Regions from separate parts of the Simplicispira sedimenti genome, predicted to be linked through region 2. Evidence: predicted binding sites of a transcription regulator. Region 2 holds the regulator's gene; each other region holds the start of a gene.

Region 1 (10,075 bases), on a different contig from region 2:
TTGCATGGATCTGACCTTATGGTTGTTCGCCTGGTAGGCGCGAACAAAATCCACCACCCGGAGATCAGATCGGTTAATCTAGCGTTGCGAACCGCGAAGACTTCGGTCTGAGCACCCGGACGGCGGGGCTTCTGAAAAGGGGTCCTGCCGTTTCTTATTTCATCGCTAAGCCTCCTTCCAGGAGCTGGGCCCTGATAGTTGTTGCCTGTTCGGGTGAAAGCTGGTGGCTGATACTGGCGATGTCCCTGAGCAATGCAGCCACATGCGTTGGCGTCGCCTTGCCAATCCTTAGCCCCAGCGACTGCCGCTCTAGGGCTGCTAGGTCAGATAAGGCGGTTTGTTCGCTTGCTGACGCCTTGAGAGCCCGTCCTATACTGTGTACGTACCTTTCTGGTGGTGGCGGGCGTCGACCGTTTTCGATTTCACTGATCACCGAAGCCGGCAGCCCAACTACCACCGACAGTTTCCGCTGGCTCAAAAAGGCCCTTTCGCGCAGCTTAAAAAGTAGCGCTCCGAAACTGTTTTCTGTAGATCCAATGAACATGAGGCAGGCTGTTTCTGTTGGATTGTTTGGTGAGAAAGCGGCCGTCAAAACAACCAGTGAAAATACCCGTGAGCCACGTAATAGTCGACAGCAATTTCGATGAAAAAAAGACCGTGGTATTTGCATCTCAGGTTTGTGATGCAGCGCCAAGCCTGATGCGGCTGCCCTCACCTTTGATCTGGTTACCAGTGAAAATGTGGTTCATCTATGGCTGCCGAGACAAGTCCAACCACATCACAACTGCGCTTGGCTGCAGGAGTTAACCATTTCAAGCACCAACTCCTCGGGCGCGAGCATGTGGCTAACTCGCCTCAAGCCGCGCAGGTAATGGCGCGCGTACCTAAGGGGTATGGAGTCCGTGGTGTAGATGCACGAACTTGGTCGAGTTGGTTTTCAGATTCGCCGCCGAGGCCACGGCCTTCAGCGGTGGACTGCCTTGACTTGTGGGCCACGAAAAAGGGATTCGATCGCGTAGCAGGATTCCGTGATGATGGGCATTTTTATCGTGAGCTGATTTCCCAGGGACTCGCGCATGCTCTATTGAGTCCCACGGCAAGTCAGAACCCTGAGATGGCTTTGCGGGTACGAGCAGCTGAATACATGCCTGCCAGTGCTCTGCATCTGCATTTGGATGCATTGGAGATTTCCGGCTTGATGTGCAGAAATGGTGCCGTCCAGAGTGAAACGTTAAAGGAAATTGGCGCTGAACGCATCATGCAGTTGCTGCACGATCGGTGGAACGTGCGGTCTGGATGGATCTTTCCGACGCTCTCTTCAGACTTGTCTCTTCACCTGTCACAAGTGAGCGAAGAGGAAGGTGCTGAGGTCAGGAGGGTTCTTGAACGATTTACACCTAGCGCATTTCCCATCTTGCTGAACAAGACGCCACTTCCTGTGTTTTGCGCGTTTGCTGATCAACGTGACTTGGCGCCCTCCCAAGTGCATCAGACATTGCTGTCAGTTGCGGGAGATAGCCAGTTTCTTCAGGGCGACCGAATGAACGCCTGGTGCATCGACTTGGCGAGTTCCTGCTTGGCACTTCATGCGCTGGCGTGGGCCAAGCAGCCGGTGCGAACTGCCCGCCTTATCGAATCTGAGATGATTTATCTAGCCGCTCTAGAGGCACTCCTGTTCGTCGAACTTGACGAAAATGAACTAGGCGAGCTGATCGGCCAAGTCAATGTAGTAGGGCATTTCGATTGGTCCGCAGATGTCTTCGACACCCTTGTGAGGGCCCGAGAGCACTACCACGTGCGCCTGCAGACATATGGGCTCACCGCAGGCCGAGTTTGGGCAGGAGCCAAGCGCAGCGAATCTACTCAGTCCGCCTTGAATAATTCCGTTTTCAGCTGAGTGCGTCCTACGCTGACCCAATGCGACAACCAGTGCGGTGATAAATGTCTGCATCGACCATTCAATCCGGGTGCAATAAAACCGCAGCGCAACTAGGATCAGGCGCAGGTTGTGCCCTGTACCCACGGGGCGGCTCATGAGAACAGGGCGATGCGCCGCAGAACACGTCCTATTGGCATGTGCGCGTCGGCGTCGGACTGAATGGCGTGGATCTGTGCCATAGTGAGCGGTCCGTCATCCGGCAAATAGGCGGGCAGCTTCTCATTTGCCAGCCTGGCAAGAGCCAAGAGCACAACTTGCCTTTCACTGAGCTTCAGTTCTCTGGCAAGCGCCCGCAACGTCAAGCGTGTGATACCTGAAGTGGTGTCTTGCAAATGAAATTCGAGCGAAAGCTGGTCAGTTGGCGGCTCGGTCATGCTGCACCTTTGATTGACACTGTTCTGGCAGTGTCGTGGGATCAGTCACATCCAGAACACTGCTGCTTCATTCGGAGCTGCTGTGGTTGGAACAGGTTGGTCGCTCAATTGTGGGCGTTACTCACCAGATGTGCAAAACGCCCATCAATTCCGTTGTGAAACCGCAAGTCCCGGCAAGAACTCCACCCCAGTCCGCTTCACCAGTTCCTGATAGCTGATCGGCCTCCCGACCCGCTCCCCCTCCCTGTTCTCCTGCCAATGCGCCCACGCCCGGTTGTCGTACTGGTCGTACACCAGCTTGAACAGGTAGGTCGGAACCCTGACCCCGTTGTCCCCGATGCGAGGACTTTCTGTCGTGAACACCGGCCCGGTGATGACGAACACATCCCCTTTGGCTCTTCGCACGTAGTGCCGTGTGTCCTGCTCTATCCTTGCCCAGGCGCCACCGTTGTGCTGGATGTCCTGCGGCACCATGTTGGCTAGGCTGAAGCTCTGGGCCATGGCTGTCGGCGTCGGCATGTCTCCCGCTGGTGCCATATGCCCTCGGGAGTACCCCGAGCGCTTGTAGTCCTCCAGTTCTGCGCGCTCGCCCCTGGGCAGCCGGGCATCGGCAAAGAACCTGGTTGCACGCCTTTCATCAGCGTCCTCAATGCTGCGCCGGTTCAAGCGCTGTGCCACATAGACGGGCGTCTTGGTTTCGCCGCTGTGCAGGATGGCAAACGCTTCGTAGCACAGCTGCCGCTGCTTGGGTAGTGGCGCCACTACAGGCGGTTGGCCGTTGGCAAAGAACTGAGGGCACTGCGCAAAGCTCGTTGGGTGTCCCGAGGTGCTATCGATGGCTTCCAGCACCGAGACACGGGCCTGGGCGGCATTGGCTGTTGCGAGTGCAAGGATCGCGGTCACGCGCAGCAGGCGCGACCAGGTGGAAGACAGTTTCACTTCAAACGCTTGGTTCATTGCTGTTGGGAATGCACGGCGGGAGTACGCCGTACAGAACAGATTCGCCAGATGGGTCTCTACCCCACCCGCAAGCCATCGGCCGGGAAAGGCCGAAGGAACTCCATGCTGCGGCTCGCGGGAGCCTGCAGCCAGTCGTCGAACTGCTCGGGCTCCAGGACCACCACCATGCGCTTCTCGTCGGTGGGCTTGTGGAACAGATTCATCAGCGGATGCTGGTCGGCATTGATGGTCAGCATGGTGAAGCTATGCACGACCTCACCTCGGGGGGACTTCCACCGATCCCAGAGCCCCGCGATGCCCATGGGCTGGCCATCGGCGCGGCTGATGCGGGTGGGGACGGCCTTGCCGGTGCGCCAGTCCGGCTCGTAGATGGCCATGGCCGGGATGATGCAGTGACGTGCCTGGCGCCAGGCATCCCGGAAGCTGGGCTTGGTGGCCACGGTCTCTGAGCGGGCGTTGTAGGTGTGGCGACCCAGCTTGAGATCGCTGGCCCAGTGCGGCACCAGGCCGTACTGCCCGATCAGGGCCTCATGGGGCGGTACCGCCTCATCGCCCACATCGGCATGCGGGTGCCGACGGATGAAGCTGCCCTGGTAGCAAGGCCACATATCCTCTTTACCCAGTACGGCAGGAGGCTCGGCCTTGAAGACCGCGCGGTAGGCTTCAGGACGCTGAAGACCCTGGTAGTGGCTGCACATGCTCTTTCGCTTTGTGGGGTGTGTCCTTGTCCCCAATCCTTGGGGTCAAACCTGTGGATAGTCGTCTGGATAAGTCCTGCAGGCCACGCCAATGCTGGCCTGCAGCACGGCGCTCAAGCAATAGGCAGAGCATAGCCAGAGTGGCAAGCCCGGGAATTGCCAGTGTGCGGCAGGCGGGAATATACTGTATTTAATCACAGTATTCATGTTTATCCGCCGTTTCCGGCACGCCACCCCATGCTTCCGGTTCTCGATTCTCCCTGCCCAGCCCCTGAGCCCTATGTCCCCGGTCTCTCCGCGCTGGAGATCGACACCAGCGTGCATGCAGGGTTTCCGTCTCCGGCCGAGGATTTTCAGGGGGAGCGCATCGACGTGCTCAAGCACATCGTGCGCCATCCCCAGGCGACCTACACACTGCGGGTGCGGGGCGACTCGATGCGCGACGAGGGGATTTTTCATGGCGACGTGATCTTGGTGGACCGGGCCATCAAGCCGCGCCATGGACTGATCGTCGTGGCCGTGGTCGATGGGGCCTATACCTGCAAGAAGCTGTGGCTGCGCGGCGGCAGGCTCAAGCTACAGGCGGCCAATCCGGCCTTCGAGGACATCATTCCCCAGGAAGGCCAGACCATCGAGGTGTGGGGTGTGGTGCTGGCCAGCGTCAAGCAGTTCAAGACCTGAAACGAAGCTTTGCCATGCACATTCCCGCACGCCGCCGCCCTGAGTTCGATGAAGCAAGGTATTACGAATACCCCGAGCACCTGCGCGCAGCCCTTGCAGACATGCCTGCAGCGCCCGGGGTGTACACCTTCCATGGCGAGGAAGGTGATCTGCCGCTGTACATCGGCAAGAGCATCAACCTGCGCAGCCGTTTGCTGGCCCACCTGCGCACACCCGACGAAGCGCGCATGCTGCGCCAGACCCGGCGCATCAGCCATATCCGCACGGCGGGAGAGATCGGGGCCCTGCTGCTGGAGGCGAAACTGATCAAGGCACTGCACCCGCTGTTCAACCAGAAGCTGCGCCGCAGTCGCCAGCTGTGTGCGCTGCGCATGCACGGTGACCGGCCCGAGGTGGTGTATGCCAAGGACATCCAGTTCGCCACCGAATCCGGCCTGTACGGCCTGTTCAACAGCCACCGGGCGGCCCAGGAAGGACTGCGCAAGCTCGCGGACCAGCACAAGCTCTGCTACGGCGCACTCGGCCTGGAAAAGCTCCCGCCCGGCAAGCCGTGCTTCAGGGCCATGCTGCACCAGTGCGCCGGGGTCTGCCGGGGAGACGAATCGCCGGACGCACACCGCCAGCGCCTCTTCACCGCGCTGCTAGACCTGCAGATCGCCACCTGGCCGTATCCGGGCACGATCGGTCTGGTCGAGCGCTTTACCCCCGAGCGCAGCGAATCGGCACCGCCACCCCATCCCAACGATGTCCAGATCCATGTGCTGCGCCACTGGTGCTACCTGGGCAGCGTGAGCAAACCCGAAGAAGCATCGGCACTGGATTGCGTGGAGGCAGGATTCGACGCCGACGGCTACAAGATCCTGTGCAAGCCGCTGCTCAGCGGATGCTCCGAGATCATTCTGCTGTGACCTCAGGGCAGGACGCTGCCATGTACGCGCTGGTCGATGGCAACAACTTCTACGTCAGCTGTGAACGGGTGTTCCGGCCTGATCTGCAGCACCGGCCCGTCATCGTTCTGAGCAATAACGACGGCTGCGCCATTGCCCGATCGAACGAAGCCAAAGCCCTGGGGGTGCGCATGGGACACCCCTGGCACGAGATTCGGCACCTGGAACACGAGGCGGGCCTGGTGGCCCTATCGGCCAACTTTGCGTTGTACGGGGACATGAGCGACCGCATGGCCAGCCTGGTGGCAGGGCTGGGCCACCGGCAGGAGGTGTACTCCATCGATGAGAGCTTTGTGGACCTCAGTGGCATCCGGGGCGACCTGACAGAGCGAGCCCATGCCATCCGTGCCCGGGTGCTGCAGTGGGTGGGCATACCCTGCGGGATCGGCATTGCACCGACCAAGACCCTGGCCAAGCTGGCCAACCATGTGGCCAAGACGGCCGAACGCAAACCAGGTTCCTACCCTGCAGAACTGGCCCAGGTCTGCAACCTCGCCCAACTGCACCCCGCAGAGCGCGATGCGGTATTGCAAGCCACGGACGTGGCTGAAGTCTGGGGCGTGGGGCGCAAAATTGCAGCCCAGCTCAAGGAGGCTGGCATCGAGACCGTGCTGGACCTGGCACGCCTTGATCTTGCCACTGTGCGCAGGCGCTGGTCCGTGGTGCTGGAGCGCACGGTGCGAGAGCTGCAAGGAATGCCCTGCATTGACTTGGATGATCAACCGCCACCCAAGAAGGAGATCGCCTGCACCCGGTCGTTTGGACAACCCGTCAGTTCGCTCCCGGACCTGGAGCAGGCCGTCAGCACGTTTGCCAGCATGGCAGCGCAGAAGCTGCGCAGGCAGGCAAGCCACACGGCCCATGTATTGGTGTTCATTCATACCAGTCCGTTCCGCAAAGGGCCGCAGTACGCGAGATCCATCACCGTGCCGCTGCTGAGGGCCACCAGTGACACGGTTCCCATCGTCCATGCGACATTGACCGGGCTGCGCCAGATCTACCGGCCAGGCTATGCCTTCATCAAGGCCGGCGTCATGCTGCTGGATTTGCACAGCGCACGCTTGCGGCAAGGGGAACTTGAGTTGGAACCCCTGGATCAGCAGGAAGCGTCCCGTGAGCGGCTGATGGGGGTGGTCGATGAACTCAACCAGCGCTATGGACGCGGGACGGTGAAACTCGCCAGCGCCGGAGTGCAGGTGCCGGGAGAGCGTGCTAGTTGGGCGATGCGGCAGGAGCGCAGGTCACCGGCCTACACGACACGTTGGGACGACATGCTGGAGGTGGGGGATGTGTCTGTCACTTCGCCTCCGATGCCTTCTACTGCTGAACGGGGGCAGACAGGGTGATTGCGTGAGGGTGGAGTTTTGGTTGCGAGAGACGCTTTTGCAGCGGTTGCAGCCGGTCATGCTCGCATCACGACTGACCAATATCGGCGATATAGCGGCCGTACGCAAAGTTCGATAGCTGCAGTTCCGTGAAGCCTCAAGCAAACCAGGAAAAGCTGATCGATGCGTTCAAACGTCCAGAGGTCGCGGGAATGGGAATACCAACGTGAAGCGCGTTCTCCCCTGAGAGGAGTGAGCCGATACAGTCCCCCCATGTGCTTCGACGATGGCTTTGGTAATGGAGAGTCCTAAACCTGCGCCATCTGACCCAGGATGTGTTCTGGAAGGATCGGCACGATAGAAGCGGTCGAACAATCGAGAGAGATCCTTGGGTTCAATCTCTTTGCCTGTATTTTCAACAATCACTTTGATCGCGTCTTCATCTCTCGAAACGTAAATTTGAACATCTCCCTCGTCGGGTGTATGTCGTATCGCATTGGAGAGCAAATTACTTACCGCGCGGCGGAACATCAGTCGATCACCCTGAATGTCACCATCGCCATGCGCACGCAAATCGATTCCTTTTTCCTCGGCGACTGCTTCATAGAACTCTAAAAGTGCCTGCACCTCGGCCGCAGCGGAAAACCGCTCCTTGTGAGGCAGATCCACCCCGCGCTCCGTCTTGGCGAGAAACAACATGTCGGCCACCATTCGGGCCAAGCGCTGTAACTCCTCCGCATTGGACGCGAGTGTGTCGCGGTAGGTATCTGCGTCTCTTTTGGCAGACAGAGTCACCTGGGTCTGCGTGAGAAGATTGCTGATCGGCGTGCGCAGTTCATGCGCCAGATCAGATGAAAAATCCGAGAGGCGCTGGAAGTCTTCTTGCAGCCGATCCAGCATATGGTTGAGTTCTCGCGCCAGATCCGCCATTTCGACAGGGACGGATTCAACGGGCATACGTCCTTCTAGCCGCTGCCCGGTGACCGTGGCAGCCCGTGTCTTCATCGCGCGCAGTGGCGCCATGCCTTGATGAGCGGCCAGCCAGCCCAGCAAGCCACTGATCAGCGTTGCAATGGCAGCATAGATCGCAAGGTTTCGCCGCAAATCCGATAGAAACTGCTTGTGGTGCTCAATATCGATGGCAACAAAGACATCGAGATCTGTTGCCGGTGCGCTCCTCGTGCGAGCCTGAAAATGAATCGCGTGAAATTCGCTTTGACCACTCTTCCATGCTTGGAGAGAGTAGCCGTCCGGAGATGGATGTCCCGAGTGTGAGCGTTCGGGTAAATGGAAACCTGCCGATTGGAAAAGTGTGTTTCCTTGGGAGTCGTTCACTACAGCATAGAGACCATGGTGATGGCTCAAGGCATCTTCCAGTCGCCACTTGGCGTCCTCTGAAGAATTGGCATGGGCCAGAATGCTCTCGATCAGGAGCTTCTTGTCTCTTAGTGCAGCACGGTCCAGTTCCTGAAAATGCCGATCTGTTGCAATCAAGAACAACAGGCCCAATCCAAGCACGACGGCAGCGGCCACCGACGTGAAAAAAGCGGTCAAGCGGCTGGTGAGTGAAAAGCGGCGTAGCACTCACTGTTCCTCGGGCGCTTCCAGAACGTAGCCCATGCCACGTACCGTTTTGATCAGTTTGACATCCTGTCCTTCGTCGATTTTGATGCGCAGGCGGCGCATGGCGACCTCGATCACATTGGTGTCGCTGTCGAAATTCATGTCCCACACCTGCGAGGCAATCAATGAACGCGGCAACACTTCGCCGCTGCGCCGCATCAATAACTCCAGAAGGCCGAATTCCTTGGCGGTCAGGTCGATGCGTTTGCCGGCGCGGGTGACGCGGCGCCGAAGCAAGTCCAGTTCCAAGTCTGCCACGCTCAGCGTTGTGCTCTCCGTTCCGCTGCGCCCGCGCCGCAGGATGGTTCGCACGCGCGCCAACAGTTCGGCGAACGAGAACGGTTTGACCAGATAGTCATCGGCGCCCAGTTCCAAACCCTTCACCCGGTCCTCTACTTGGTCTCTGGCGGTGAGAAACATTGCTGGCATCTGCAATCCATGCTGTCGCATCGACTGCAAAATTTGCCAGCCGCTGAGTCCGGGCAACATGACATCGAGGATCACCAGGTCGTACTTTCCCTGCAGCGCCAAGTGCAGGCCATCGATGCCGTTGGAAGCCAGATCAACGACGAAGCCGGCCTCGCCAAGGCCTTGGCACAGGTACTCCCCGGTCTTGGGCTCGTCCTCAACGATCAGTATCCTCACAGTCGCCCTCCACTCGGTTGCGTGTCGATAGTTTGACCAGGTTTTCTGCATCTGACATGTAGATAACAAAGATGTAATTTGGCGCACAGCTTTGTGTCAGGGACATCTCTCAAGAATCTCGCCTATGAACACAGAGATGCACCGTGGGTTGTCCGGGCGGCGCCCCACCTCTCTACGCCGGTCGGTTGCGAAGCTCCCTTGGATGCTTGCATGGGTGGCCGCGGCTGTATCGGCGCAGCCCTCTTCGACCGACCCAGCCCACACATTGGATTCGGTGTCCGGGGAACTGGAATACGTTTCCGAGCTCGGTAAATACCAGCCCTATGCCGATCCGCCCCTGCGGTCCTGGCGCGAGGCAAATGATCAAGTCGGGCGAATCGGGGGCTGGCGTTCCTACGCCAAGGAAGCGGCTGCGAAGAGATCCAATGAAGAGCCGACGCCCACTAACTCCCGTACCAACTCCAGTGAAAAGGAGCGGCCGTGATGTGGATTCGGTTCCTGGAGCACAGAGCAATCTTGGCCGGTTCAGCGATTGCAATTCTCTCTGGCTGCGCCAGCATGAGCCCTGAACAGAGCATTGACCGAATAAACAATGACGTAGCGGCTTTCGTCGATGGCCAACTGGTGTTGGCTCGCAGTGCGGAAGAACGTCAACAGCGCGCTGAAGCCGCCCACAAGCTCCTGTCGGCTCCTCTTGGCCAAAAAGAGGCGGTCGGCTTGGCCTTGGTGAACAGCCAAGCATTGCAGACATTGCTGGCTCAAGGATGGGTCCAGTCCGCCGAGGCAGTGCAGTCAGGGCGAATCGCCAACCCTGTGTTTGGCTTCGAGCGCATGGTTGCGGGTAGCGAGCTGGAGGTGGGACGGGCGCTGTCCTTTGGCCTGC
Region 2 (10,075 bases):
GCGCAGTGCTGCCCGACAGCCCCCCCAGCGCCGCGGGCGACGAGCCCCTGCTGATTGCCCGCCAATGCAAAGTGCCGGTCTTCGTGGCGAGCCAGCGCCTGGAGGCCGCACAGGCACTGCGCCAAAGCCATCCCGACATCGACATCATCGTGTGCGACGATGGGCTGCAGCACCTGGCGCTGGCGCGCAACATCGAGGTCTGCGTGTTCAACAACGATGGCGTAGGCAACGGCTGGCTGCTGCCCGCAGGCCCGCTGCGCGAGCCTTGGCCTCGGCCTGTGGATCTGGTGGTGCACGCAGGCACCGCCCCGAAAGGCGGCCGCGCACCCTGCTTCGCCATGCAGCGCAGCCTGGCACCCACCGCAGTACGTGCCGATGGCAGCCAGGTGCCACTGCACCAATTGCAGACTCAGCCACTGCTCGCACTGGCGGGCATCGCCCGGCCCGGAGACTTTTTTGCCCTGCTGCAGCAATCCGGCCTGGAACCCCAACGCACTCTGGCACTGCCGGATCACTATGATTATGATAGCTGGCAGCGCCCATCAGATAAGCCCTACACACTGATTTGCACTGAAAAAGATGCCGCCAAGCTCTGGCGCCTTCATCCGGACGCACTGGCAGTGCCACTGCAGGTGGAAATTGCTCCCGGCTTTTTCGAGGCCCTGGATGCCAAGCTGGCTGCGCTGGGCTCGCTATCATCGCGCTCCTGATTTCCCGTCTTTCCCCACTGCACCGCCATGGACACCAAACTGCTCGAACTGCTGGTCTGCCCCGTCACCAAAGGCCCCCTCACCTACGACCGGGAGCGCCAGGAACTCATCTCGCGCAGCGCCCGCCTGGCCTACCCGGTGCGCGACGGCATTCCCGTCCTGCTGGAAAACGAGGCCCGTCCGCTGACCGACGAAGAGCTGGAGCGATGAGCACCCGCGGCTTTGCCGTGCTGATTCCGGCACGCATGGCGTCCAGCCGCCTGCCCGACAAGCCGCTGGCGGACATTGCAGGCCTGCCCATGGTGGTGCGCGTGGCCGAGCGCGCCGCAGCCAGTGGTGCCCAGCGCACCGTGGTGGCGGCAGACGATGCGCGCATCCTTGACGCTTGCCGCCAGCACGGGGTGGAGGCCATCCTCACCCGCACCGACCACGCCAGCGGCAGCGACCGCCTGGCCGAGGCCTGCACCCTGCTGGGCCTGGACGGCGACGATGTGGTCGTCAATGTGCAGGGGGACGAGCCGCTGATCGACCCGGCGCTCATCGGCGCCGTGGCCCAACTGCTGCACACGCACCCGCACGCCAGCATGGGAACGGCCGCACATCCGCTGGCTGCGGTGGACGAACTGGCCAATCCGAACGTCGTTAAGGTGGTATGCGATGCCGGCGGCATGGCCCAGTACTTCAGCCGCGCGCCCATTCCGTTTGCACGGGACCACGCGGGCCAGCCCTGGTGGCGCAGCAGCGACGCCAAGCACCCGGCGCTGGCAGGCTTTGCGCCACTGCGCCATATCGGCATCTACAGCTACCGCGCAGGCTTTTTGCGCCGTTTTCCCGAACTGCCGCAGGCCCCCACCGAGGTGATCGAGGCGCTGGAACAACTGCGCGCACTGTGGCACGGCCACCGCATCGCAGTGCATGTATCGGCTACCGCACCCGGCCCCGGCGTGGACACGCCCGAAGACTTGGCCCGCGTGCGCGCCCTGTGCACCTGATCGGTGCAGGCCCTGGTTTGTAAGTGAGGGTACAAGCGGCCCATGCTATCCTTGCCCCCCTAATAAGAGCACCGCATCCGGGGGCAGCGGTCCCGTGGCCCGCAGTGCCGACAGATTTTCCACACTTCGAGGACTATTCCCATGAGACTGATTCTGTTGGGCGCCCCCGGCGCCGGCAAGGGCACGCAAGCCGCTTTCATCTGCAAGAAATACGGCATTCCGCAGATCTCCACCGGAGACATGCTGCGCGCCGCCGTCAAGGCCGGAACCCCTCTGGGGCTCAAGGCCAAGGCCGTCATGGAATCGGGCGCGCTGGTGAGCGACGACATCATCATCGGCCTGGTCAAGGAACGCATCACCGAACCTGACTGCGCCAATGGCTTTCTGTTCGACGGCTTCCCGCGCACCATTCCCCAGGCGGACGCGATGAAGGAAGCGGGTGTCAAGCTCGACTACGTGCTGGAAATCGACGTGCCTTTCGACGCCATCATCGAACGCATGAGTGGTCGGCGCTCGCACCCCGGCAGCGGCCGCACCTACCACGTCAAGTTCAATCCGCCCAAGGTGGCAGACAAGGATGACGTGACCGGTGAACCCCTGATCCAGCGCGACGACGACAAGGAAGAAACCGTCAAGACACGCCTGGAGGTGTACAGCGCCCAGACGCGCCCCCTGGTGGATTACTACTCCGGCTGGGCAAAGCAAGACCCCGCCGCTGCACCCAAATACCGCGCGATCAGCGGCACCGGCAGCGTGGAGGAAATCACCGCGCGCGCCCTCGCTGCCTTGGCAGACTGAGAGATCAAGCTTGCGGGCCACGGCCTGCAGCCTCTGCAACGCCCCGCATGCGGGGCGTTGTCGTTTTCAGAGCGCGGGAGCCGATACGCCCAGCAGTTCCAGCAACAAGGACACCCTGGCCTTGACCGGAATGAGGCCCGGCGACAGTGGCAGCGCAGCGTGGGCCCTGGGCAAGGACAGCACCTGACCCAAGGGGCAGCGCGTGGTCACGCGCACAGCCACGCCGGCTTGCTGCGCGCGCTCCAGCGCGGCTTGCAGCGCATGGTGCAGCGTACCGTTGCCCGTGGCTGCCACCACCAGGCCCTGAACGCCGTCGCGCACCAGCGCATCGACCGTGGCCCCACACGCCCCAGCGTAGTTCATGACGATCTCGACACGCGGCCAGGACGCACCGGACGCTACTTTTTCAAGAGCGCCCTGCGCCCATCCCGCCTGCGCTTGAGGCCAATCCTGCGCCAAGCGCACGCGCCCTTCCTCCACCCAGCCCAACGGCCCGCCTTCGCCCGAGCTGAACGCATCCACGCGGTACGGATGCACCTTCTGAACCTGCCGCGCACCATGCACGGCACCGGCACACACCACCAGCACACCCCTGGCCCCCGGCGCATGCGCCACAGCCATCGCGTCCAGCAGGTTCTGCGGCCCATCGGGGGCGATCGCCGTCGCGGGCCGCATGGCACAGGTCAGCAGCACAGGCTTGCGCGCATCGAGCACGCTGTGCAGAAACCAGGCTGTCTCTTCCAACGTGTCCGTGCCATGCGTGATCACCACGGCTCGCACGCTGTCGTCCTGCAGGTGCGCATGGCAGCGCTGCGCCAACGCAGCCCACACGCCAAACTCCATGTTCTTGCTGTCGATCTGCGCCACCTGCTCGAAATCCAGCGGCCCCTGCGCAGCCTGCGCCAGGCCCGGCACGCCCGCAAGCAGATCCTGCACCCCTACCTGCCCGGCCACATATCCAATGTTGTCACCCGCTGCAGCGGCCTTTCCGGCAATCGTGCCCCCCGTGCCCAGCACCACGATTTTTTTTGTTTCCACTTGCATCCCTCGAAAAACTGGTTAAGAATACAGTTACTGTATTAAATAACAGCCCCTTGCCCACCGGGAGCCCGTCATGCAAAGCAGCCCCAAGCTCACAGCCCGTCAGCAACAGATTCTGGACCTGATCCAGAACGCCATTGCACGCACCGGTGCCCCGCCCACGCGCGCCGAAATTGCCACTGAACTCGGCTTCAAGTCTGCCAATGCAGCCGAAGAGCACCTGCAGGCCCTGGCCCGCAAAGGTGTCATCGAGCTGGTCAGCGGCACCTCGCGTGGCATCCGTCTGCGCGGTGAAGCCATTCGCTCCCTCAACGCGGCACGTGGCACCCAGTACAACCTGCCCATCCCGGGCCTCAGCCAACTGGTGCTGCCCCTGGTCGGGCGTGTGGCGGCGGGGTCCCCGATTCTCGCCCAGGAACATGTGGAGCAGTCCTATTGCGTGGAAGAAAGCCTGTTCCAGCACAAGCCGGATTACCTGCTCAAGGTGCGCGGCATGTCCATGCGCGACGTTGGCATCATGGATGGCGACCTGCTCGCCGTGAAAGCCTGCCATGAGGCGCGCAACGGCCAGATCATCGTGGCACGCCTGGGCGATGACGTCACCGTCAAGCGCCTGCGGCGCACCGCCCAAGGCGTCGAACTGCTGCCCGAAAACCCCGACTACCCCGTGATCGTGGTGCACCCCGGCGAGCCCTTCGCCATCGAAGGCCTGGCCGTCGGCCTGATCCGCAACACCATGCTCATGTGAGCCTGCATCCTGCACCGCCCCAGGTGGCGGGCGCGCGTGTGGCCCCTGATGACCCACGGCCCTGAGGTGGTGCTGTCCCTGCAATCCTGCCAGTGTTCAACCCTGACCTCTGGAGTATTCACATGGGAATTGTTCTCTTGGCAACGTCCGTCCTGCCCCGCCCTTTTCTCGGCCTGTATCGCTGGTGGAAAAGCCATGCTCATCGCCCCAACCGCGCATCAGCCCTGCCACCACCGCACGCCCGGCCTTGTGCGATGCCACCCCTTCCGCGCAACCCCGTAGCCTCCCGCGCACCCCGCGTCTGGCAGGGGCCGGTGCAGATGCCGGGTCATGGCGCAGCCCTGCCCCCTTCTCGGCCCCTGCGCTGCCACACCAGCGCCAATGGCCGGATGGTCATTGCCGGGCGCATGGCCGATGTCTGTGCAGAGCTGGAGCGCATGGCCGCTTGCGAACAGCGCCATTAGCACTGCGCGGCCCGGTGGAACTGAACTGCTTGCAGCGGGCCGCATTTACCCATGGTTGCATAGGCCAGGGGCGCGCCCAAGGCACAATGGCGGGATGAACATCGTGATCCTCGACGACTATCAGGATGCGGTGCGCAAACTGCACTGCGCGACCCGTCTCGACGCCTTCTCGGCCAAGGTCTATACCAACACTGTCAAGGGACTGGGGCAGCTTTCGGTGCGCCTCAAAGATGCCGATGTCATTGTGCTGATCCGCGAACGGACCCAAATTACCCGCCAATTGGTAGAAAAGCTCCCCCGGCTCAAGTTGATCGCCCAAACCGGACGCGTGGGCTCACACATCGATGTAGCCGCATGCACCGAACGTGGCATCGCCGTGGCCGAGGGTGTGGGCTCGCCGGTCGCCCCTGCCGAGCTGACATGGGCGCTCATCATGGCCTCCATGCGGCGCCTGCCGCAGTACATCTCCAACCTCAAGCATGGGGCCTGGCAACAATCAGGCCTCAAGGCCGCAGGCATGCCTCCCAACTTCGGCATTGGCAACGTACTGCGTGGCAAGACTTTAGGCATTTGGGGCTATGGTCAGATTGGTCAAATCGTTGCGGGCTATGGCAAAGCATTCGGCATGAACGTGCGTGTCTGGGGCAGCGAGGCTTCGCGTGCCAAAGCACTGACCGATGGTTACCAGGTGGCATCCCAATGTGAGGAATTCCTGGCTCAATGCGACGTGGTGTCACTGCATTTGCGCCTGTGTGATGCCACGCGCGGCATTGTCACCCTGGAAAGGCTTTCGTCCATGAAGCCCACAGCCTTGCTGGTCAACACCTCGCGCGCCGAACTCATCGAGCCTGACGCATTGATCGCCGCTCTCAACCGAGGCCGCCCCGGAATGGCCGCCGTGGATGTGTTCGAGAGCGAGCCCATCCTGCAAGGCCATGCCCTGCTGCGGCTGGAGAACTGCATTTGCACGCCCCACATCGGCTATGTGGAGCAGGACAACTACGAGTTGTACTTTGGTGCGGCATTCGACAACGTGGCGAACTTCATCAAGGGAACTCCGACCAATATCGTCAACCCTGGAGCCCTCCAGGTACGCCGCTGAACACCGAGCAGTAGCTCGCCACCCCCCCAAAGAAAGCGGCCTCCACACGGGAGGCCGTTCTGCGAAGCACACCCAAAGAGGTGTGCGGGAGGCGCCTGAAGATCAGTTCAGAGGCGTCTTCTTGCCATCCACGTACTTGTACAGGGTGATGGCGGGGTTCTTCATTTCGCCGTTGTCTTCGAAGGCGATGGCAGCGGTCACGCCCTTGAAGTTGGACTTGCGGATTTCAGGCGTATAGACCTTGGGGTCCACCGAGTTGGCGCGCTTCATGGCGTCCACGAGCAGCATGGTCGCGTCGTAGGTGTAGGGGCTGTACACCTGGAACTGACCGGGGTACTTGGCATCGTAGCGCTTCTTCCACTCCACGCCGCCAGGCATCTTGGCCAGCGATGCACCACCTTCGGCGCAGATCACGTTGGTCAGGGTCTTGGCACCCGCAGCCAGCTTGGCGATTTCAGAGGTGCAGACGCCGTCGCCACCGAAGTACTTGACGTCGGCCATGCCCAGTTGCTCCATCTGGCGCAGCATGGGGCCGGCTTGGGGGTCCATGCCGCCAAAGAAGATCGCGTCAGGCTTCTTGGCCTTGATGGCCGTCAGGATGGCCATGAAGTCGGTGGCCTTGTCGTGCGTGAACTGCTCGTCCACCACCTTCATGCCCTTGGCCAGAGCCACTTTCTTGAACACGTCAGCCACGCCCTGGCCATAGGCGGTACGGTCGTCCACCACAGCAACGGTCTTGAGCTTCAGGGTTTCAGCCGCGTAGGCAGCCAGACCCGCACCCAGAGAGTTGTCGGTAGCGATGATGCGGTGCGTGGTCTTGTAGCCAGGCTTGGTCAGGTTGGGGTTGGTGGCGGCGCCCGTGACCATGGGAATGCCGCAATCGTTGTACACCTTGGACGCGGGGATGGTCGTGCCCGAGTTCAGGTGACCCACCACGCCAGCGACCTTGGAGTCGCACAGCTTCTGTGCGGCAGCGGTGCCTTGCTTGGGATCGGCTGCATCGTCTTCGCCCTGCAGTTCGAACTTGATCTTCTTGCCACCGATCGTCACGCCCTGTGCATTGAGGTCTTCAATGGCCATGCGAGCGCCGTTTTCGTTGTCCTTGCCGTAGTGGGCCTGGGCACCGGAAATCGGGGCCACGTGACCGATCTTGACCACCTGCTCTTGTGCAGAGGCCATACCAGCGACAGCCGCGATAGCGGCAACTACGGTCAGTTTCAACTTCAATTGCATAGGATTCTCCAGTAAAGAATGGACGCTGAGATGCTTGTTTTTTTCTCAACGGGAGTGAAGGTACATCATTTTTTCAAGCCCAAATACTAGGGAACACGATAGCCATTAGAAAAAATTGGGCATAGCAAGCAAATCAAGCGGTGCCAGGGTGGCTGGCGAGCTCATCTGCAACCGCCTCATAGACCGATTGACGCACCACGGATTCCACTTCTTCGCGCAGTCTGGGCAGGATGGAACGGGTCTGTTCCTGCACCACATGGGCGATGGCCTCACGCAGGCGCTTCTCCAGAAGCACATCGACCCGCTGCATCACGCGGTGCACCATCATCTCTTCAAAGCCCTCCGGCAGGGTCGGCTGCGAAGGCTTGCCCAGCGTGGTGGTCATGGACTCGGATGCGTGCACCACTGCGGTCGTCTTCGTTGGCAACTGCGCGGACGTCACGACAACCGTTGAGGGCCTTGGCGCCACTGCTGCGGCTGGCGCATGCGCCGCAAGCACTGGGGCCGCCGCAGGCGCACGCGGTGCGACCGCCGGTGCCACAGGAGGGCGCTCGATCGGCGGGCGCTGCACCACAGGAGGCGCCGGCGGCGCAGACGAGTGCGCCACAGGTTCACGCGCCGAACCTGGCACTGCCGGGCGCATGGCTTGGGGCGCAGCTCCCTCGGGCACCACTTCGGTGAGGGTAGGAACAAAACGGGGCGGCGTGCGCGCAGGCGGACGGGAGGGAGGCGTATTCATCTCAGACAGTTTTCTGACCCAGGTCGTGTTTCACGGGCTCGTGCCCGCATTCGCGGTAACGTCGCCAACGCTGGCGTGCCAGTTGCTTGTCGTGTTCATCGTCGGCGCTGACCACCTCCACCACCTGGGCATATTCGCCCCAAGCCTCGGGCACGTCGTCCCCCAGGTTGAGCAACATGTCGCGGCTGGCAACAGCCTGCCCCGGCAGCGCCAAGACGATGTGTGATGCCTGCAGCACATGGTCTGGGCTGTCTGCCCGGCAATGGGCAACAAAGTCCTGGGGCGCCATGTTCCAGAGCATGGTGTCCACACGGTCCAGTACCTCCGCAGATCCCACAATGGCCAGATGGCGTTGCGCCCGCAGGGCTTTGCGAGCCACCCGACAGGCATGCGCCAGCCGGTCTGGCACCTGGGTATGGAAAGCAATATCAGGCATCGCCGGATTCAGGCAGCTGGCGCTGCCGAGCCCTTTCTGCGGCGCGCCGGGGACGATGTGCCGGTACTGGGTACAGCGGTCGCGGCGCGCTCCAGCAGGTAATGCACGAGCAAACCCACCGGGCGCCCCGTGGCTCCCTTGGCGGCTCCACCCTTCCAGGCGGTGCCTGCAATGTCCAAGTGCGCCCAGGGCTGCTCCCCGGCAAAGCGCTGCAGGAACTTGGCCGCAGTGACCGAACCCGCTGGCCGCCCCGCCACGTTGGCCACGTCGGCAAAGTTCGTCTTGAGCCCTTCGGCGTAATCATCGTCCAGCGGCATGCGCCAGCAGAGGTCGTCGCTGGCTTCCCCAGCAGCCTGCAAGGCCGACGCCAGCGAGTCATCGCTGGCAAACAGACCACTGCGCACACCACCCAGCGCAATCACGCAGGCGCCCGTGAGCGTGGCAATATCGATCATGGCTGCGGGCTTGAAGCGCTGTGCATAGGTCAGCGCATCGCACAACACCAGGCGCCCTTCGGCATCGGTGTTGAGAATCTCGATGGTCTGTCCGCTCATGCTGGTGACCACATCGCCCGGTTTGACCGCACGGCCATCGGGCATGTTCTCGCAGGCGGGAATCAAACCCACCACGTTGATGGCTGGTTGCAGCTCTGCCAGCGCACGGAACACGCCCAGCACACTGGCGGCGCCGCACATGTCGAACTTCATTTCGTCCATCTCTGGCGCGGGCTTGATGGATATACCCCCCGTATCGAAGGTGATGCCCTTGCCCACCAGCACCACCGGCGCCTGGGTCTTGGCTGCGCCCTGGTAGCGCAGTTCGATGAAGCGCAGGGGTTCCTCGGCCCCGCGCGCCACGGCCATGAATGCCCCCATACCCAGACGCGCCACCTCGGCAGGCCCCAGCACCTTGCACTGGATGCCTGGGTGCTTGGCCAACCCCTTGGCGGCCTGCGCCAGAAGGTTGGGCGTGGCATGGTTGGCCGGGCGGTTGCCCCATTCACGGGCCAGTTCCACCCCCACCGACACGGCCACCGCACGCTCAAAGGGCGCCGACATGGCACGCGCATCGTGCACCCCCACGAGCACCCGGGCCAGGCTGCGTGCCTCGGCCTTGGACTTGGTGGCCGTGTACACATAGCTGGCCTGCGCCACGCCGCGCACCACCGCCTCGACCGCTGCAGCACTTGCCGCGCCTGCAACGCAGACCACAGCGCGCTTGGGCGCCCCCTGCTTGAGGGCCGGTGCCACTGCAGCTACCGCCTGGCGCACTGCGCGCGCATCGCCCGCACCGATGCCGGCCAGCACCACGCGCCGCGCGGCTACACCAGCGACTTGGTACGAATGCAGGCTCTTGCCCGGCTTGGTATCCAGGTCCTTGGCTTTGATCGCCTGTGCCACCAGGGCTCCCAGCGCATCCTTTCCGGGCGCAAACCCGTCGGGCACCAGCAGCACCAGCAGATCGCACTTCTCGGAGGCTGCCTGAGCAACGTCCATGGTCTTGAGTTCAAAGTTCATAATCACCCTTTTACGTCGAACCAATGTTATTCGATTCATCCATCCGCAAGGAGTTGGCGCGCAGCTTTGGCGCCACCCTGGTGGTGCTGGTCACCGTGGTCATGACCATGATGCTGATCCGCACCCTGGGCCAGGCAGCACGCGGCAACGTCAATCCTTCCGATGTGATGCTGGTCATGGGCTTCACGGTGCTGGGCCAATTGCCCACCATTCTGAGCCTGAGTCTTTTCATCGCCATTGTGGGCACGCTCTCGCGCATGTACCGCGAGAGCGAGATGGTCATCTGGTTCGCCAG
Region 3 (10,075 bases), on a different contig from region 2:
CTGTCCAGGAAGGCGTATCGAGGTACGGGCGGAAGAAGATCTCGCGTTCACTGCGGATCACCGCCGCGCCTGTCTCCTGCACGCCCTGGCAGTAGGGCCGCGCAAAACCAGCACCGGAGAAACAGATCCGATGGGTGCCGGACTGCGCGTTTTCCCACAGGTACTCGGCGTTGAGCGTGCCGTGCACCCGCCATGACTCCATCGGCACCACCAGTTCCACTGCGGGCGGCGTGTCTGGCACATCACCGTCCTGCACGCGGAGCGAAGCCAACGCACCCTTTCCCACAGGCAATACCGAGGCCGAAGCTTCCACGCGCACATTGGAAAAAACCACGGCCATCCGCTCGCTCAGTGCGGTCGATGGGGTGCCTGCAGCCAGACTTTGCGCATGGATACGCAGAAGGCTCTCGGCAGCGCGCAGCCGGTCGATCAGGTTGATGCCCACCGCCTTGGTCATTTCGCTGCTCAGCTGCGAGGCCGACTGACGCACGATGTAATCGGTCAGTTGGTAGGCCAACAGGGAGACAGCCCCCACCAATACTGCCACCAGAAAGAAGAAGGCAGCAAAGAGCCTGCGTCCCACGCGGCTTTGCAGAAAGGTGCTTGCCGCACTCCAGCGCATTCAATAATCCTCTGCCACCCCAACAAAGCCACCGTTGTTGGCACGGATGATGTCATCGCGGCTGGCCTTTGCCGTCAGCGCGGTCTGGCTGGCGCCATCGGGTCCCATGCTGTAGAGGTCGTAATCACTGTTGAGGGGGTGCAAGGACTTGTCCTTGCGCTTTTGGCCAACCGTCGCACCATCCATGGATAGGTATCGGTAGGGCGCGCCCCAGGGATCCAGGGGCACGCTGCCCAAAGCGGCAAGACTGGCGGGGTAGGCGCCCACGGCCATGAACACCCGATCCAGCCGCAGGCTGATTTCCAGAATGTCCTTCTTGGCCGCAGCGATCTTGGCCTTGCGCAGATAGGACTCGTAGCTGGGCACCGCAATGGCGGCCAACAAGCCGACCAATGCCACCGCAATCATCAACTCCACCAAGGTGACGCCCAGGGTCCGCATCCCGCCGCGTTGCCTCGCCCTCCTTCGGTGCCGCAAGTGGCCTGCAAAGGAGGCCCATGAAGAAGCGCTCATGCTCTGATCGCCGCCTCCATGGGACGCAAAAAGACCATGACTGCGTAGCCGGAGGCAGACAACCCATTCATCCTGGAAACCTCAGAAAGACTCCCAATCGTCCTCATTGGCGCGCGCTGCGGGTCGTGCAGGCGCAGCAGAAGCCGCCTTGCCTGCGGGCGGCGACGACGGGCGGGCGGCGGCCAGACGCGGGGTGCTGGCTGGCGCTGCTGCTGCCTTGCCCTGCAGCGGGCGTGCTGCCGGCGCCGCCACCGGCTTGGCAGGCGCAGGCGCGGGAGTCGGTGCAGGGGCATGTCTGCGCGGCGCGACCATGGCATCGGCCGCAGCACCACTGACCTTGAACTGCGACACCGCCTGCGCCAGTTGTTCTGCTTGCTCGCGCAGGCTTTGGGCGGCGGCGGTGCTTTCTTCGACCAGTGCGGCGTTCTGCTGCGTCATCTGGTCCAGATTTCCCACGGCCTGGTTCACCTGGGCGATGCCAGCGCTTTGCTCGGTCGAGGCAGCGGTGATTTCGCCAATCATGTCGGTCACGCGCTGCACGGATTGCACAATGTCCTGCATGGTGCTGCCGGCCTGCTGCACCAGGCCGGAACCGGCCTCGACCTTCTCGACCGACACACCGATGAGCTGCTTGATCTCCTTGGCCGCCTCGGCACTGCGCCCGGCCAGGCTGCGCACCTCGCTGGCCACCACGGCAAAGCCGCGGCCCTGCTCGCCCGCACGGGCGGCCTCCACGGCGGCATTCAAGGCCAGGATGTTGGTCTGGAAGGCAATGCCGTCGATCACGCCAATGATGTCGGCAATCTTGCTGCTGCTGCGCTGGATTTCCTCCATGGTGGAGACCACCTGCGAGACCACATCGCCCCCCTTGCGTGCCACGCTGGCCGCTCCATTGGCCAGGCTGCTGGCCTGCTGGGCACTTTGGGCGCTTTGCTGGATGGTGCTGGTGAACTGCTCCATGGCGGCCGCCGTTTCCTGCAGGTTGCTCGACGTCTGTTCGGTACGGGCCGACAAGTCGTGGTTGCCCTGGGCGATTTCGGAGCTGGCAGTGGCAATGCTGTCGGTGCTTTGGCGCACCTGGTACACCATGCGACCCAGGCTTTCGCTCATGGAATTCAGGGCGCGCAGCAGGTCGCCAAATTCGTCGCCCCGCACCACGGCTTCCTGCGAACTGAGGTCGCCCGCAGCGATGCGCTGGGCCAGCGTCTGCGCCTGTGCCAGCGGCTGCTGGATGCTGCGGATCAGGAAGTAGGCCCCCAGGCCGATGCCCGCCAGCACCAGGGCCACCATCACGCCGGCCAGTTGCACGGTGCGCATGCGATCCGAGCCCAGCTCGGACTGGCGCTGCGCCGCGTACTTTTGCTGCAGATCCACAAAATCGCGCAAGGACTGCAGGTAGGTCGCCACCGCCGGGTTGTAGGACTGCTTGACCAGCGCAATGGCTTCGTCGTTGCGGCCCTCCCCCTTCATTTGGGTGGCCTGCTTGCGCAGTTCCAGCATCGCGCTGCGTGCGGCGGCGATCTTGGCCATCTGGGCCTTGTCGGCCTCGGTGAGGTTCATAGCCTCCAGCGCTTTTTGCACCTGGCTGATCTGCGCCGAAGTGGCGGCAATCACCTCCTTGAACTCACCCTCGACGGCCGGGTCGCTGCTCACGATCATGGCCTGGGTGCGGGCGGCATTGGTTTCGGTCAGGCCCTGCCACTTGAGCGCCGACTCCACCCGCGTGGCCAGTTCGCGGGTCACGGCGTCGGCCTGCGCCTGGGATTTGGACGAGCGGTAGCCCGCAAAACCCACCACCGACACCAGCAGGACGATGATGGCGAGAACGGCAAGCCACAGTTTGTGGCCCATGCGCAGGTTGTTGGTCATGTATTTCTCCGGTGGGGCTTGGCTACACCAAATCGATGTCTGGCGTATTTTTGTGACCAAGTGTACGCCGATCAAGCGGCAATTCCAGCCCCACCCAAACGCCCGAACGCCCGAGTGCCACGCTGGGCCATGGTGCCCGAGGTGCGCGGACGGCCTTGCCGCCTCACTCCACCCGGGTAATGGCCGACGGCTTGAAGCCCAGATCCGCCGCCTTGCCCTTGCGCCCACGCGCTGCACGGGCGTTGTTCAGGCTGCGGATTTCGAGCTGCTCCTCGCGCAGCTTGCCGCCCCGGCCCACGCCTTCGATGCGGATGCTGCGCGTGTAGGCGGCTGCGCCGGCCAGGCGGTCCTTGTCTTCCAGGTCGATGAGCATGAGGCCGCGGCCGCCCTTCTCCAGCGTCTTGAGTTCGCCGATGTCAAAGCTCAGGATGCGCCCCCCCACCGAGGCACAGACCACATGCGTGGCGGGCGCCAACGGCTGGCTGGCGCTGCTGTGCGCCACATGCGAGGGTGCGCACACGGTGTCGCCCTCGCCCAGGCTGATGAAGGCCTTGCCGCCGCGCTGGCGCGACAGCATGTGCTCCACGGTGGCCAGAAAGCCGTAGCCGCCCGAGCTGGACAACAGCAGCTGCGCTGTGGCCGGGCCGGCAAAGTAGTGCGCAATGCTGCTGCCGGGCTCCAGTTCGATCAGCGTGGTGACGGGCTGCCCGTCGCCACGCGCGCCGGGCAGTTGCGCCACCGGCACCGAATAGATGCGACCGTTGCTGCCGAACACGAGCAAATGGTCCACCGTGCGGCATTCAAAGGTGCCGTACAGGCCGTCGCCCGCCTTGAAGGCAAAGCTCGCCGCCTCGTGGCCATGGCCGGTGCGTGCGCGCACCCAGCCTTTTTGCGAAACGATCACGGTAACCGGCTCATCGACCACCTTCACTTCGGCCACGGCCTTCTTCTCGGCCTGGATGAGGGTGCGACGCGCATCGCCAAACTGCTTGGCGTCTGCCTCGATCTCGCGCACCATCAGACGGCGCAGCGAGGCCGGGTTGGCCAGAATGTCTTCGAGCTTGCCCTGCTCCTCGCGCAGCTCCTTGAGCTCCTGCTCGATCTTGATGGCCTCCAGGCGGGCGAGTTGGCGCAGGCGGATTTCCAGAATGTCCTCGGCCTGCCGGTCGCTCAGTGCAAAGCGCGCGATCAGCGCCGCCTTGGGGTCTTCGGCGGCACGGATGATGGCAATCACCTCATCGATGTTGAGCAGCACCATCTGCCGCCCTTCGAGGATGTGGATGCGATCCAGCACCTTGTCCAGGCGGTGCTGCGTGCGGCGGGTGATGGTGGTCTGGCGGAAGGCGATCCACTCCTCCAGCATCTGGCGCAGCGACTTCTGCACCGGCTTGCCGTCGATGCCCACCATGGTCAGGTTGATGGGCGCCGAAGTCTCCAGGCTGGTGTGCGCCAGCAGCGCGGTGATCAGCTCCTGCTGCGGCAGCTTGCCGGTCTTGGGCTCGAAGACGATGCGCACCGGCGCGTCCTTGCTCGACTCGTCGCGCACGCCGTCGAGCACGGCCAGCATGCTGGCCTTGAGCTGCGTCTGATCCTGCGTGAGCGCCTTCTTGCCGGCCTTGACCTTGGGGTTGGTGATGTCCTCGATCTCTTCCAGCACCTTTTGCGCCGACACACCGGGCGGCAGCTCGGTCACCACCATCTGCCACTGGCCACGCGCCAGGTCTTCGATCTTCCAGCGCGCACGCACCTTGAGGCTGCCGCGGCCGCTGCGGTAGGCGTCCTGGATGTCGGCCGCCTGGCTGATGATCTGGCCGCCGCCGGGGTAGTCTGGTCCGGGCACCAGGGCGAACAGCTCGTCGTCCGTGAGCTTGGCGTTTTTCACCAGAGCCACGCAGGCGTCGGCCACTTCACGCAGGTTGTGGCTCGGGATTTCGGTGGCCAGGCCCACGGCAATGCCGCTGGCGCCATTGAGCAGCGCAAACGGCAGGCGCGCAGGCAGCTGGCGCGGCTCCTGCGTGCTGCCGTCGTAGTTGGGCACAAAGTCCACCGTGCCCATGTCGATCTCATCGAGCAGCAGGGTGCTGATGCGCGAGAGCCGTGCCTCGGTGTAGCGCATGGCCGCCGCGCCATCGCCGTCGCGGCTGCCGAAGTTGCCCTGGCCGTCGATCAGCGGGTAGCGCTGCGAAAAGTCCTGCGCCAGGCGCACCAGCGCGTCGTAGGCCGACTGGTCGCCGTGCGGGTGAAAACGGCCCAGCACATCGCCCACCACCCTGGCGCTCTTGACCGGCTTGGCCGCCACGTTGCGGCTGGGGCCGCTGTAGCCAAGGCCCATGCGGTCCATGGCGTACAGAATGCGCCGCTGCACGGGCTTGAGGCCGTCGCACACATCGGGCAGCGCACGGCCCTTGACGACGGACAGCGCGTACTCCAGGTAGGCGCGTTGGGCGTAGCTGGCAAGCCCAGGCTCGCCGTCGGCTGCGGAGGGTTGGAGGTCGAGGATGGGTTGGTCGCTCATGCGGAGGGTTCCTGCGCAACGGGGCTGATACCTTTGAAGGCACCCGAAACGCTATGTTTTTAATAGCTGCTGACGCTTGAATATATTGCCTTGGAGGCCAAAAACACTACACATCCACCTCTACCGCATCCCCATGCAGCTCCATCAGCTCACGGCGCGCGGCGGCTTCGCCCTTGCCCATGAGCTTGGTGATGAGGCCTTCGGTGGCGGCAAAGTCCAGGTCGCCCAGTTGCACGGGCAGCAGGCGCCGGGTGTCGGGGTTGAGGGTGGTGTCCCAGAGTTGCTCGGCGTTCATTTCGCCCAGGCCCTTGAAGCGGCTGATCGGGCATTTCTCGGGCGGCACGCCGTCCTTGGCGCATTTGTCGAGGATGGCGGTGAGCTCGCCCTCGTCCAGCGCGTACATCTTGGCCGCGGGCTTCTTGCCGCGCGCGGGCACATCCACGCGGAACAGCGGCGGGCGCGCCACATAGATGTGGCCGGCCTCGATGAGCTTGGGGAAGTGGCGGAAGAACAGCGTGAGCAGCAGCACCTGGATGTGCGCGCCATCCACGTCGGCATCGCTGAGGATGCAGATCTTGCCGTAGCGCAGGCCCGACAGGTCGGGGGTGTCATTGGGGCCGTGCGGATCGACGCCGATGGCCACGGCAATGTCGTGCACCTCGTTGTTCTTGAACAGCAGGTCGCGCTCGACCTCCCAGGTGTTGAGGACCTTGCCGCGCAGCGGCAGCACGGCCTGGCATTCCTTGTCGCGGCCCATCTTGGCGCTGCCGCCGGCCGAGTCGCCCTCGACCAGAAACAGCTCGTTGTGCGCGAGGTCGCGGCTTTCGCAATCGGTGAGCTTGCCCGGCAGCACGGCCACGCCCGAGCCCTTGCGCTTTTCCACCTTCTGGCCGGCCTTCTGGCGCGTCTGCGCCGCCTTGATGGCCAGTTCGGCCAGCTTTTTGCCGTAGTCCACATGCTGGTTGAGCCACAGTTCCATGGCCGGGCGCACAAAGCTGGAGACCAGGCGCACGGCGTCGCGCGAGTTCAGGCGTTCCTTGATCTGGCCCTGGAACTGCGGGTCCAGCACCTTGGCCGAGAGCACATAGCTGGCGCGCGCAAATACGTCCTCGGGCAGGAGCTTGACGCCCTTGGGCAGCAGGCTGTGCAGTTCGATGAAGCTCTTGACGGCCTGGAACAGCCCATCGCGCAGGCCGCTGTCGTGCGTGCCACCGGCGCTGGTGGGGATGAGGTTGACGTAGCTCTCGCGCACCGGCGCGCCTTCTTCGGTGAAGGCCACGCAGCAGGCCGCGCCCTCGCCTTCGGCAAAGCTGTCGTGCCCTGCATCGGCAAAGCCTTCGCATTCGAACAGCGGAATCACCGGGTCGGCGCTCAGCGTCTGGGCCAGGTAGTCGCGCAGGCCGCCCTTGTACTGCCAGGTCTGCGTTTCGCGGGTTTTCTCGTTGGCCAGGGTCACCGACACGCCGGGCATCAGCACGGCCTTGCTGCGCAGCAGGTGCGTGAGTTCGCCCAGCGGCAGGTTGCTCGATTCAAAGTATTTGGCGTCGGGCCACACGCGCACCGTAGTGCCCTGCTTGCGCTCGCCCGCCTCCAGCGGGCGCGCCACCAGGGGCTCGACCACATCGCCGCCCGCAAACACCAGGCGCGCGGCCTGGCCTTCGCGGTGGCTGGTGGCCTCCAGACGGGTGGCCAACGCGTTGGTCACGCTCACGCCCACGCCGTGCAGGCCGCCCGAGAAGCTGTAGGCACCGCCCTTGCCCTTGTCGAACTTGCCGCCCGCGTGCAGGCGGGTGAACACCAGTTCGATCACCGGCGCCTTTTCCTCAGGGTGCAGGCCGAAGGGAATGCCCCGGCCGTCGTCCTCCACGCTGACCGAGCCGTCGGCATGCAGCGTGACCTTGATCTTCTTGCCGAAACCGGCCAAGGCCTCGTCGGCGGCGTTGTCCAGCACCTCCTGGATGATGTGCAGGGGGTTGTCGGTGCGGGTGTACATGCCCGGGCGCTGCTTGACGGGCTCCAGGCCCTTGAGCACGCGGATCGAGCCTTCGGAGTATTCGGATGCGGAAGTGGGTTTGACTGCCATGGGCGCGGATTGTAGTGCTGTATGAAATCACAGTCATGCCAGGGTGCCGCGCTGTACCGGCGAACGCTGTACCGGCAGAAAACGCCGCATCCCGTTACATTGCGGGAATGTCCTTGAGCCCTCCCAAGCTTTCCATGTTCCAGGTGCTGGCCTGCGGTGCCGCCATCGTGACCCTGTCCATGGGCATACGCCACGGCTTCGGCCTGTGGCTGCAACCCATCACCCAGGCCATGGGCTGGACGCGCGAGTCGTTCGCGCTGGCGCTCGCCATCCAGAACATTGCCTGGGGCCTGGTGGGCGTGTTCGCGGGCATGGCGGCGGACCGCTTCGGCGCCTTCCGCGTGCTCGTCGTCGGCGCCATCCTCTACGGGCTGGGGCTGGTGGGCATGGCACTGTCACCCACCACGCTGCTGTTCGCCCTGACCACCGGCCTGCTCATCGGCGCGGCGCAGGCGGGCACCACCTACGCCGTGATCTACGGCGTGCTGGGGCGCCAGATCGCCCCGGAAAAACGCTCCTGGGCCATGGGCGTGGCGGCCGCGGCGGGCTCGTTCGGCCAGTTCCTCATGGTGCCGGTCGAGGGTTTCCTGATCTCCAGCCTGGGCTGGCAGGACGCGCTGCTGGCGCTGTCGCTCCTGGTGCTGCTGATCGTCCCGCTGGCGCTGGGCCTGCGCGAGCCGGGCTTCCGGGGCGCAGCACCCGCGCAGCGCAGCCAGACCGTGGGCCAGGCGCTGGCCGAGGCCGTGCGCACGCCCAGCTTTGGGCTGCTGACGGTGGGCTACTTCGTCTGCGGCTTCCAGGTGGTGTTCATTGCGGTGCACATGCCCAGCTACATCAAGGACCTGGGCCTCTCGCCCCAGGTGGCGAGCTTCTCGCTGGCGCTGATCGGGCTGTTCAACGTGTTCGGCACCTACATCGCGGGCTCGCTGGGCCAGCGCATGCCGCGCCGCTTCATCCTGGCCTTCATCTATATGGCGCGCTCGGTGGTCATCGTGGTCTTCCTGCTGGTGCCGATCTCGCCGATGTCGGTGTACGTGTTCTCGGCCGTGATGGGCATGCTGTGGCTCTCCACCGTGCCGCCCACCAACGCCACCATCGCGCAGATTTTCGGCGTGCAGCACCTGTCCATGCTCGGCGGCCTGGTGTTCTTCAGCCACCAGATCGGCAGCTTCATGGGCGTGTGGCTGGGCGGCGTGCTGTACGACCGCACCGGCAGCTACGACATCGTCTGGTACATCTCCATCGGCCTGGGCGTGCTGGCCTGCCTGGTCAACCTGCCCGTGCGCGAGCAGCCGCTGCAGCGCACGGCCCCCCAACCTGCCTGATCCGGCCATGGACTCCACCACGCCCCCCACCCTCCGCCCCTGGCGCCGCTGGCTGGGCTGGGCGCTGGTGCTGCTCGCGCTGCTGGCGGTGCTCCTGCTCTACCGCGACCCCGGCTTCATGCTCATGCTGGCAGACCAGGTGTGGGCCTGTTTTTAGACAAAATCGGCCTCCAGCGCTTATTCATCAAGCGCAAAAAGCTATGAATTTTATAGCAACCCCCTTCCCCGCGCGAGGCCCGGACGCCCCTTCCGAATGGGTGCGCCGCTGGTCGCACCTGGTGCCGTCCGGTGCGCCGGTGCTCGACGTGGCCTGCGGCGCAGGCCGGCACCTGCGCTGGTTCCAGGCACTGGGCCATCCCGTGACGGGCATCGACCGCGACCCGCTGGCCGTGCAGGCGGCGGCCCAGGCCGGCGAAGCCATCGAAGCCGACATCGAGAACGGCCCCTGGCCCCTGGCGGGCCGCACATTTGGCGCCGTGGTGGTAACCCACTACCTCTGGCGCCCCCTGCTACCCGCCATCGTGCAGTGCGTGGCGCCGGGCGGCGTGCTGCTCTACGAAACCTTTGCCCAGGGCAACGAGACCGTGGGCCGGCCCGCGCGGCCCAATTTCCTGCTGCGCCCGGGCGAGTTGCTCGGCGCCTGCGCCGGCCTGCGCGTGGTGGCCTACGAGGACGGCTTCCTCGACGACCCCGCGCGCTTCGTGCAGCGCATCGCCGGCGTGCGCGTGCCGACGGACGGGCCGTCGCCGGCACGCCATCCACTGCGTGCACTCTCCTAGTTAGAATGCTCTTTTACCGTTCAACACTGCGGACATGACCTCTCCCACCGCCCCCCTTACCGGCAGCATCGTCGCCCTCGTCACGCCCATGCATGCAGACGGCAGCGTGGACTACCCCACGTTGCGCAAACTGATCGACTGGCACATCGCTGAAGGCACCGACTGCATCGGAGTGGTGGGCACCACGGGCGAATCGCCCACGGTGAACGTGGAGGAGCACTGCGAGATCATTCGCGTGGCTGTGGAGCAGGCCGCCAAGCGCGTGCCCATCATGGCCGGCTGCGGCGCCAATTCGACGGCCGAGGCGATCGAGCTGGCCAAGTTCGCCAAGAAGGTCGGCGCAGACAGCCAGTTGCAGGTGGTGCCCTA

The links. The regulator LexA, encoded in region 2, represses DNA repair genes until DNA is damaged. The targets are predictions, from matches to a motif close to ACTGTATNNNNATACAGT.
Region 1: a site for LexA is predicted at 4,155-4,172, ahead of MJ602_RS16165 (LexA family protein). Genes of this name have one in related genera too.
Region 3: a site for LexA is predicted at 7,619-7,636, ahead of MJ602_RS13965 (DNA topoisomerase IV subunit B). Genes of this name have one in related genera too.

What each region holds. Positions count from the first base shown of each region.
Region 1 is NZ_JAKVIJ010000019.1:21,910-31,984, reverse strand. It holds gene MJ602_RS16190 (helix-turn-helix domain-containing protein) at 155-544, opposite strand; gene MJ602_RS16185 (hypothetical protein) at 986-1,897, shown strand; gene MJ602_RS16180 (hypothetical protein) at 2,032-2,313, opposite strand; gene MJ602_RS16175 (DNA/RNA non-specific endonuclease) at 2,458-3,270, opposite strand; gene MJ602_RS16170 (SOS response-associated peptidase) at 3,330-3,971, opposite strand; gene MJ602_RS16165 (LexA family protein) at 4,209-4,652, shown strand; gene cho (excinuclease Cho) at 4,667-5,560, shown strand; gene MJ602_RS16155 (Y-family DNA polymerase) at 5,581-6,945, shown strand; gene MJ602_RS16150 (heavy metal sensor histidine kinase) at 7,114-8,508, opposite strand; gene MJ602_RS16145 (heavy metal response regulator transcription factor) at 8,509-9,192, opposite strand; gene MJ602_RS16140 (TolC family protein) at 9,751-10,075, shown strand, end outside.
Region 2 is NZ_JAKVIJ010000016.1:41,986-52,060, reverse strand. It holds gene lpxK (tetraacyldisaccharide 4'-kinase) at 1-710, shown strand, start outside; gene MJ602_RS15415 (Trm112 family protein) at 738-920, shown strand; gene kdsB (3-deoxy-manno-octulosonate cytidylyltransferase) at 917-1,702, shown strand; gene adk (adenylate kinase) at 1,844-2,500, shown strand; gene MJ602_RS15400 (asparaginase) at 2,567-3,544, opposite strand; gene lexA (transcriptional repressor LexA) at 3,615-4,289, shown strand; gene MJ602_RS15390 (D-2-hydroxyacid dehydrogenase family protein) at 4,848-5,855, shown strand; gene MJ602_RS15385 (branched-chain amino acid ABC transporter substrate-binding protein) at 5,958-7,088, opposite strand; gene MJ602_RS15380 (hypothetical protein) at 7,222-7,494, opposite strand; gene MJ602_RS15375 (DNA polymerase III subunit chi) at 7,829-8,263, opposite strand; gene MJ602_RS15370 (leucyl aminopeptidase) at 8,272-9,780, opposite strand; gene lptF (LPS export ABC transporter permease LptF) at 9,804-10,075, shown strand, end outside.
Region 3 is NZ_JAKVIJ010000013.1:27,546-37,620, reverse strand. It holds gene MJ602_RS13985 (putative bifunctional diguanylate cyclase/phosphodiesterase) at 1-622, opposite strand, end outside; gene MJ602_RS16770 (prepilin-type N-terminal cleavage/methylation domain-containing protein) at 623-1,135, opposite strand; gene MJ602_RS13975 (methyl-accepting chemotaxis protein) at 1,217-3,004, opposite strand; gene parC (DNA topoisomerase IV subunit A) at 3,168-5,519, opposite strand; gene MJ602_RS13965 (DNA topoisomerase IV subunit B) at 5,626-7,602, opposite strand; gene MJ602_RS13960 (MFS transporter) at 7,710-8,927, shown strand; gene MJ602_RS13955 (hypothetical protein) at 8,935-9,084, shown strand; gene MJ602_RS13950 (class I SAM-dependent methyltransferase) at 9,128-9,706, shown strand; gene dapA (4-hydroxy-tetrahydrodipicolinate synthase) at 9,741-10,075, shown strand, end outside.